DNA from 3 places in the Sporosarcina newyorkensis genome. Region 1 is predicted to be linked to each of the others. Evidence: riboswitches for the same ligand, from Rfam matches in the RefSeq annotation. Region 1 holds a riboswitch; each other region holds the start of a gene.

Region 1 (3,197 bases):
ATACAGGTAATTGGAACTTCTCTTGCTGCTTCAATTTCCGCTCTGCGAACGGCAGATTCCGCTTGCTGTCAGACAAAGTACTGCCTGAACTTGCTTGTCGAACCTCCTCGCGTTTGCGGGCAGGGAGTTGATTGAATGCAGTAAGAGCGGCTTCATTTTGTTTGAAATCTGAAGCGACGCTTTCTTTACCTTGTTGCAACGCAGCTTTCAGTACATTGAGTTCTTTAATTTTTTCATCCGCAAATGAAAGTGCATTCTTAATTGTTGAATCTAATTTCTGCTCTGACTGAATTGTCACGGGTACGTGAAGCAGACTGCTGGATGGCTGGATCCAAACGTTTCCGGACTCTACATGCTGTTGAATCTTTCCTAGTAATGACAGCTTGACGTTCAAATCTGATCGCCAAATATTCCGACCGTCCACAATACCAGCAGCGAGTACTTTATCATCAGGGAAGCTGTATTTCTTAAGGTTTTCCAAGTTTTTGACACCGCCATGCACGAAATCAAGACCAATTCCAGCTACTGGTAATGCAAGTGTTGCTTCATAGTGCTCAACTGAATCAAAGTATGTTTGCACTAAAACGTTCAAGCTATTTATGTTTTTTGTTAACTGCAAGTAAATTTCAGTTACGGTTTTCATTTCATCAGAAGAAATGGAAGTGCAAAGAATTGGTTCATCAATTTGCACCCATTGAACGCCTTCATCCTGTAATTCTTGCAATACCTTTTGATAAAGAGGAATCAATTGCAGAATGATAGAAGGTACGTCTATTTCTTCATACCCTTTAGAAAGTTTCAATAAAGTGTAGGGGCCGAGTAGAACAGGTTTCCCCTCGATACCGAGTTCTTTCTTTGCTTCGCGGTATGCAGTAAGTGGTTTGTTCTCAGTCAATTGAAAACGTTGTCCTTCATACTCGGGGACAATGTAGTGATAGTTCGTGTTGAACCATTTCGTCATTTCGGAAGCGACAGCATCGTCATTACCGCGTGCCATTGAAAAATAAGTGGATATCGACACTTGACCGCCTTTCCAATGATAGCGTGAAGGGATGATTCCGAACATTGTGGATGTATCGAGCACCCGGTCATACAATGTGAAATCGCCGACTGCAATTCGGTCTACTCCTGCGTCTTGTTGTTTCTTCAGGTTGGCTAAACGGATGTCTTTTGTTGTCCGCAGAAGTTCTTCTTCCGAAATTATTTCTGCCCAAAATGCTTCTAACGCTCGTTTCCACTCCCGGTTTTCGCCAATAACAGGATAGCCGACAATACTGCTTTTTACCATTTGATTTCCCCCTCATGATTTTATCCAATAAAAAAAGCATTCCTAACAAAGAATGTTAGAAATGCACGTATGTGTAAAATGCATGCCTAAATAAGCGTGCATCGTTTGCCGTGTGTCTAACACCTCCCTATTCACCGTAGGATTAAGCGTTATGAAAACAGGCAGGTATCTGGCTGGACGTAAGCACGTCTTCACAGTGGCGGGACCGCTCCAAGAAAAGGATTCCCTTTTAAGAAATGAAAGCAATGATCATTTCACCTGTTTTCAAACTATTCAATTCATGATGATTGTCTCTAAAACTATCATAAGGTTCGTTGAGTGTCAACTTGCTGGTAAATAGATAATTAAGCAATACTCTTTTTTTGTCATCTGTTATATAACTGTACAAAAGTAACAAATTCTCTTTCAAAAAAGAAGGTGTGAAAATTTACACAATTCTGTTGAAAGTTTTATAGAGTTTAGGTATGATAAGTAATAACACGACTTCAAATTAGGACATGAATCGTCATTCATACGAAGAAATCTTGATTATTGGCTGTGGGGGCACCTATGATCAATTGAGGAAGAATCGTGTTTATCGCTGTATGTTATACAACAGAGCAGCGCAAAAAAACTTAAGGGGTGGCTTTATTCTATGACAAATTATGAAAAAGTAGGCAAGCTGCAAGTCGCAAAAGAACTATACAACTTTGTTAATGAGGAAGTTCTATTAGGCTTAGAAATCCAAAAAGAACAATTTTGGACAAACTTTGATTCGCTCATTCATGAACTTGCTCCTGAAAACAAAGCGCTGTTAGAGAAACGAAGCGAATTGCAAAAAAAGATCAATGAATGGCATCAAAACAATAAAGAAACAGCAGATTCTGCTAACTATAAAGAATTTTTAAAGGAAATTGGCTATTTGGAACCGATTGTTGAGGACTTCCAAGTGACAACTTCCAATGTCGATGATGAAATCGCTATTCAAGCAGGCTCCCAATTGGTCGTGCCTGTCGACAATGCCCGCTATGCGTTGAACGCGGCAAACGCAAGATGGGGAAGTCTATATGATGCATTGTACGGAACGGATGTCATCAGTGATGAAGGTGGAGCTGAAGCTGGCGTACAGTACAATCCGATCCGAGGACAGAAAGTTATCAACTTTGCAAAAGAGTTATTAGATCAAGCAGCACCGCTTGCGGAAGGGACACATGCAGACGCCACAGCGTATGCAATCGTTAGTGGAAAACTTGAAGTGACACTTCAGAATGGCAATAAAACAGGCTTGAAAGATGCTTCTAAACTGGCTGGCTTTAACGGTTCGGAAGACGCACCTTCCGCTGTCTTGTTGACGAATAACGGATTGCATATCGAAATTGCAATCGATCGAAACCATCCAATTGGGAAAGACGATGCGGCGGGTGTGAAAGACTTGATTTTGGAAGCAGCACTTTCTACGTTGATGGACTGTGAAGACTCGATCGCAGCAGTAGATGCTGAAGATAAAGTGGGGGTCTACCGCAACTGGTTAGGTTTGATGAAAGGTGATCTGGAAGCATCGTTCAAACGAGGCAGCAAGACGGTCACTCGAAGAATGAATCCAGACCGCACATACAAAACACCAGACGGCAAAGAGCTATCGCTACACGGCCGTTCATTAATGTTCGTCCGTAACGTAGGTCATTTGATGACAAATAATGCGATTTTAGATGAAAACGGCAACGAAGTACCTGAAGGAATTTTAGATGGTGTCGTAACTTCGTTGATTGCAACACATAATCTGAAAGATGATGCAGAGTTCAAAAACTCCAGACATGGTTCAATTTATATCGTTAAGCCGAAGATGCATAGCCCGGAAGAGGCGGCATTTGCCAATAAGTTATTTGACCGCATTGAAGATTTATTGAGCTTGGAGCGCAATACGCTGAAA
Region 2 (3,197 bases), on a different contig from region 1:
ATGCTTCTGGATTAGCGCGATCATGTCCTCCACTGTTAGTCTTCCTACCCGATAGGAAAGATCATTTGCTTTTAAACTTTCAGCTGCAGATTCGGTAACGACCGTGGCGATTAAAGGATAGCCAAGACCCTGTAAATGAATGGCTAGAGCTCTAGCATCGCTAGTGCCTGCTAAAAATAAAATCATAGTTTCCTCCTAGTCCCCGCAAGGTGCTGGCTCTACTTCAATCTTGCAGCTCATATCGTAATAGTCATAATTCAAAACTTTTTTAACACGTTTGAAATACTTGAAGAAACGTTCGTTAGGATGCGCATTTTGTTCGTATTCTTCTATAATTTTTGTTACTAGCGGAATTAAATCTTCCGGTTCAATTCCCTCTGCAACTGGCTGAGCCGCATGAGCAGTACGACCAACCGGCTTCGCTCCAATAAATAAATCGAATTTTTTCTTCCGATAAACGATGCCAATATCATCGAACACCGGGCGATAACACGCCATCCCGCATCCATTGAATCCGACATGCAACTGCTTCGGAAGCTTCATCCCTTCAAACTTCGCTGCGATTTCTTCCGCGTATGGGATAGAATCCGCCTTTTCCCCATAGCAAAAATCACAAGCTTTGACTTTTAAGACTTCCCCTGCCGGCATAACAGTCAAGTTAATGTGTTCTAGCTTTTCAACAATCGCTTCAGGGTCATCTGTCGTAACCTTTACTACGAAATGATGGTTTGGAGTATATTCCAAGGTACCTTTCTCACCAACGACTTCAGCCAATACACGCATTTGTTCTGCTGTAATCAGTTTGTTGGCAACGCCTGGTGAAACGGAAAACTCAAAGATATCTTCAATCGGCTGTCTCACCAAAAAAGGGTTTTCCACTTCCTCTTTCGTCACCATAGATAGTGCTTTTAAAGCCATATCCAATGACTGAACCTTTTGTTCCGGTGCTGGTTCTGACCGTTCCACTTCTGCCTGTTTTGGCATTGGTGTGTCCTCTGGTTTCTTACTTATAATTTCTTCATGACCGGACTGCGCCTCCCCAGTTTCTTGATCAAGCGCCCATGGTTCCGCTTCCTTTTTCAAACGCTGGTGCGGTTTTAAACTTTGTTTACCTTCCCCTAATGTATACTTACGTTGATATCCTCTCGGAGTAATAATTTTATTATCATAAAAGAAAGTCGAAGAGTTACCGATAATGACAGTAGTCAACATCCCGATATCATGCTCTAGCATTTCCGCTAATGTTGTCAGGACAATATGTTGATTTTCACGATAAGCACTTTTCACTAGCCCTACAGGTGTATCAGGGGAACGATATTTCAGTAAAATCCTTTGTGCCTCTACAATTTGACGCGTCCGACGTCCACTTTTCGGATTGTATAAAGCTACTACAAAATCCGCCATACCCGCTGCTTCAATACGTTTTTCGATAACAGTCCAAGGTGTTAAATGGTCACTTAAACTGATCGTACAAGCATCATGCATGACAGGTGCGCCCAGTAAGCTCGCACATGAATTGATCGCCGAAATACCTGGCACAATTTCCACTTCAATTCCTTCTGCTTCAGTCCAACCTTTTTCAATCAGCACTTCATAAACTAATCCAGCCATACCGTATGCACCTGAATCACCGCTCGAGATCACTGAAACAATACCGCCAGTCTCCGCTTTCTTAACAGCATCTTGTGCACGTGACACTTCTTCAGTCATGCCTGTACTAACAATGGACTTCGCTGTTACTAAATGCTTAATCAACTCTACGTACGTTTTATAACCAATAATATAATTACTTTCTTGCAGCGCCTCTAATGCTCGTCCTGTTATATGTTCAGTAGCTCCGGGACCGAATCCAACGACGAAAATTTTTCCCTTTTTCATGGTTTCCCTCCAAATAAAAAATGCCTACACTCCTTTTCAAAGGAATGTAGGCATGTGAAAGTATAATAGAAATCATACTGAAACATAAAACAATTAATTTTATTGTCCCGCCTATACTTCTCCCTCCGAAAAGTATGTGTCGTTTAAATAAGCAGGTTTCCTGACTCAAGCTTCATTTTACTCTTACACCTTCCCGATTTCTCAGTGGTATTGTAATTTCATCAGCTTTACAGTAGCGGGGGCTGTACTAGACTTTCACTAGTTTCCCTTTTACCTCACTATGTGAGCACTTATTTAAATTAGTTTATTTAATTTTCATAAATATAACATACAATCTCTAAATCTACAAACTTCCTTTAGATTTATTTATGAATCCATAAACTAGATTCTGGAAACGCTTTGGATAATTGTAATTTCTATTCCTATACAAAACTTATCATGAGCGCAATCATGAGCAAGGTAGATACGTACAGGATAACTTTGTTATATTTTAGAATCATCCCATCAAAGTCAAGCATATTTATACATTTCGTAAACTATTCACACTCTTTAATTACAAGGTTGTGAACTTTTCGGATAGGCATTAAGTTGTAGTGTAAACTGTTCATTGGAGGTGGTTATTATGAAGGAAAATAAAGCAATCCTAATACCAGAGAACCCCATTTCACAGTTTTTATTCAACGATTCTCGCTCCGGACTTATTTGGTTAGTCATTCGGGTTTATGTCGGATTTGCTTGGTTGAAGGCCGGCTGGGGAAAAGCAATGAGCGATGCATGGACCGGTGAAAATGCAGGTGTCGCCATCCATGGATTTGTAAGCGGCGCTCTTGAAAAATCGACTGAAGGCGGAGATGTGACCAACTGGTATGCATCATTTCTGGAAAATGTCGTCTTGCCGAACGCCAAGGTATTCGGTTTCATAGTTGCTTATGGGGAGATGCTTGTTGGTCTCGGTTTGATCTTAGGATTGTTGACAGGAATTGCTGCTTTCTTCGGTGCGTTCATGAATGTCAGTTTTCTGTTTGCAGGTACTCTTAGCACAAACCCCCTATTGTTCATTCTCGCAACTTGGATCGTACTCGCATGGAAAGTAGCAGGCTGGTATGGCCTCGACCGTTGGGCATTGCCGATGCTAGGTACGCCTTGGGTGAAGAATGACAAGTTATGAAGGTAGACGTCGAAAATGAAAAAATCTCTTCCTGAAAACTCGGGAAGAGATCGTAAAAATTGAAGTGAACCCAATATTAACGTTTTGAGAAATATACAAATAAATTCCAAGCATATTGTATACATCAATATCCATTTATACCGACATTTCA
Region 3 (3,197 bases), on a different contig from region 1:
ATATGCAAGGAACTCAGCGCACACAGATGATCCAAAGCGTTATGAACACAGCGCAATTGATTTCAAAGGAATTAGGATATATTGAAATTTGATAATTCTATTGCTAAGTCTATTGTAAAAGTTATTTGTATTTCTAAATGGAGAGAATACAGTAATGTCATGCGCTCTTAAAAGACATTAAATATTCTGTCTATTCCACATTATGAAAAAACACAAGGTAAACCACTCCGGTATTCTGTTAAATTTAATTTATAAATTTAGGATAAGGAGTGAGGAAAGTGGAAAGTACGAAACAAGCAGAGCAGGTAATGAGGGTAAGAGATACTAAAATAGTAAATTCTGAGAAGCAAGTAGAGGGAAAAAGCAAATGTGGAAATGAATGTGAAAATTGTAAAATTTGCTTCTACCAAAGAGAACGGGAGAACGAAGTATAGATATAATAATTGTTGATATGTAATAGAAATTTAAAAGTTCTCGCTGCATCATTGTTCGGTATAATAAAATATGTTAATACGTTAGAGTTATTCAGCGAAAAAATAACTCGGTATTTAAGGTAACTATTTCGCACCGTAGGTAACCAAAAGACGATTGGAAAAAATAGACTCCAACAACCACCATTCTTAAGGCAGCGGTTGTTAAGAGTCGTATAGATGGTTATAAAGAAGTAGAGAAATTCACGATTATCAGTAACGACCATTCTCTGTTAGAACCAATCTGTACTGCTCCATCGTTCAATTTTTGGTGTGCACTATTTACACAGAACTTGCTTCAACGATTGCTCAATTCTTTTGTATTTGGAAACGACTCTTTGCAAAAGAATAGAAGACTGGCAGAACTGAGAGAAAAATTACTGACAGAATAATGGTTGAGAAATTATTTTTAACAAACGGGATATTTCCAAACAGGTAACCAACTGTTGTAAATAGTCCCACCCATAGTACAGCACCAATTACATTGTAAGCGAAGAAATATCGATAGTTCATTCGACTTGAGCCTGCAATAAACGGTATAAACGTACGGACAAATGGCATGAAACGAGCAATGACGATCGTTTTACCACCATGCTTATTAAAGAAATCCTCAGCTTTTCTCATCTTTTTCTGGTCAATAAATTTACCCATCCGTCTATTTTGAGTGATTGCTGTTCCTACTGCTTTACCGATATGATAATTTATTGTATCCCCTAATACTGCGGCTACAAAGAATACTAAGATTAATAGGACAATATTAAATGCATCCATCGCAGCGAGAGCACCAGCTGCAAACAAAAGTGAATCACCCGGCAAAAAAGGGAAAATAACAATACCTGTTTCAACAAACACAATTAAAAATAGAATAACATAGGACCAATTTCCAAAGTTTTGAATAATTTCAATCAAGTGTTCATCAATGTGTAAGATAAAGCTTATTATGTTTTGGATGAATGTCATTCCTATTCTCACTTTCGAGTAGATTATTTTTTTCTCTTAAACATACGAGTCAACCATAGATATTATACTTCTTTTTCGCATGCTTGTCATGAATAACTCAATTGTGATGCAGCCTCCAAATGATCACACTCCTTAAACGAAAGGTAAGGCAACAACTATTTCTACCACCTCTCCGACTATTCATGGTAAACTAGAATAAATAAAATACTAAATGAGTTTGCACGATGCGTTGGTACCTATCAAGGTGTAAAAGGGAATCCGAAAATCGGAGCTGTCCCCGCAACTGTACACACGGACGACCGCTGAGAAAAGCCACTATGGAGACATGGGAAGGCTTGGCGGAAGGATGAAGTGAAGCCAGGAGACCTGCCAGACATCGTCAAAGCAACACTTTCTTCGGGGGTTGAGAGGTGGGGGCAAAAGGGTCTCTGCGGTTCATGCGATTTGCATGAAGTTCTTTAGAGCTGCCTATTTTTGTTTCCTCAATCACAACTATTACAATCATCCTGCCGAAGAGCCAGGATGATTGTTTTTTTGTTGTATAGGAAAGGAGACGGCGAAATGAGAGTTCTCGAACAATCAGACGAACGTACACATGAACGTGCGTTGCTCGAAGTTTTGTATAGACAAGCGGAACAATTGCACAAAAAGCCAGCATACCAAGGATTTCATCAAGTAGTGCGGAAGCTGGTGAGTGACGGTTTATATGGAAGCTGGATCAATCACTATTCATCCAATGAAATCAAATGGCTAGGATTGCAAATTATGCCGGAGCGAGATCAATTGCTATCCGCTAAACAGCTTCTTCAGTATATGAAAGAATTTGTCACTTGCAATCATTATGATCGAAGACTGGGACTGCCGCAAGAACGGCTGATGCTTATTGCGATGGCAGCCATGCGGGATGAAACTGTGCAACGGTTGCAAAAAGTACGAGAAGCCTATTGGGTCTTGAGTATGGGGTATGTGACGTTACCGGATGATATCATGGCGTTTTTCGGCAAGACATTCTATCCAGGGCAACCTGTACGTCGTCTTCATTCAATGAATCTCTTGGATTCACGGATTCCATCATTTTTGGCCAGTCAAGTGAAGGAAAAGCACGTCCGTATTCCTACTACATTTATGGAACAGGTGAAGGCATGTGGATCTTGGCTCGTATTTGATATGGAGGAAGTACGTCGCGTGATGAATGGTTCTCTGCAGGACGTCGGCAGTGAGTCGTTCCGTCGGGCCGTTGCGAACCCATCCATCACGCACAAAAGGCTTTCCGCTATCGGACTGATGAAGCAGCTGTTAGCTAGTGACGGCATCGTTTTCCATTTTGACGATGACTTTCAGCGTGGAACAAAAGGATTGCATTCGCATATCCAGCTGTCGAAAGTGCTACGGAGAAACATCTTGGCTCGTGTTTGTGGAATTCATGTCCGTTTGCTTAATGGCATCTTGGATGTATGGGAACGAGAAGACAATAGACGAGATCTGCAAATTGAAGCAGCCGGATGGGAAGAAGCGCTTGCAGATCAACGAATTAGCTTACATTCGGAACAGGCAGTGTCATTCATTGAAGAACTATCTGAAGAAATTAATCTACATGTGATAAAAACTTCATTGCAACTGGCGAAGGAAAAAGGTCCGTATCTTCAATTTGAGGGCTCAGATTGGCAGAGTGGAAGCTACTTTGAACAACGTAGTTATACAACAGAAGAGTGGCAAAAAGTAAGGAATGAAATTGCAGGGAACGGAATCCGGAACGGCTGCTTACGG

Evidence for each region. A riboswitch is a leader RNA that binds a small molecule or an ion and turns the genes downstream of it on or off. The one in region 1 is predicted to bind cobalamin.
Region 2: linked by a shared signal. The riboswitch ahead of cobJ (precorrin-3B C(17)-methyltransferase) and the one ahead of metE (5-methyltetrahydropteroyltriglutamate--homocysteine S-methyltransferase) in region 1 are both predicted to bind cobalamin.
Region 3: linked by a shared signal. The riboswitch ahead of B5D59_RS16360 (ribonucleoside-diphosphate reductase subunit alpha) and the one ahead of metE (5-methyltetrahydropteroyltriglutamate--homocysteine S-methyltransferase) in region 1 are both predicted to bind cobalamin.

Annotation. Positions count from the first base shown of each region.
Region 1 covers NZ_FUYJ01000006.1:69,488-72,684, reverse strand. Annotated here, with positions in the region: gene metE (5-methyltetrahydropteroyltriglutamate--homocysteine S-methyltransferase) at 1-1,288, opposite strand, end outside; cobalamin riboswitch at 1,432-1,565, opposite strand; gene B5D59_RS12065 (malate synthase G) at 1,923-3,197, shown strand, end outside.
Region 2 covers NZ_FUYJ01000007.1:144,100-147,296, forward strand. Annotated here, with positions in the region: gene cobK (precorrin-6A reductase) at 1-186, opposite strand, end outside; gene cobJ (precorrin-3B C(17)-methyltransferase) at 196-1,878, opposite strand; cobalamin riboswitch at 2,012-2,187, opposite strand; gene B5D59_RS13720 (DoxX family membrane protein) at 2,501-3,046, shown strand.
Region 3 covers NZ_FUYJ01000010.1:125,411-128,607, reverse strand. Annotated here, with positions in the region: gene B5D59_RS16370 (IclR family transcriptional regulator) at 1-92, shown strand, start outside; gene B5D59_RS16365 (DedA family protein) at 780-1,430, opposite strand; cobalamin riboswitch at 1,643-1,818, shown strand; gene B5D59_RS16360 (ribonucleoside-diphosphate reductase subunit alpha) at 1,992-3,197, shown strand, end outside.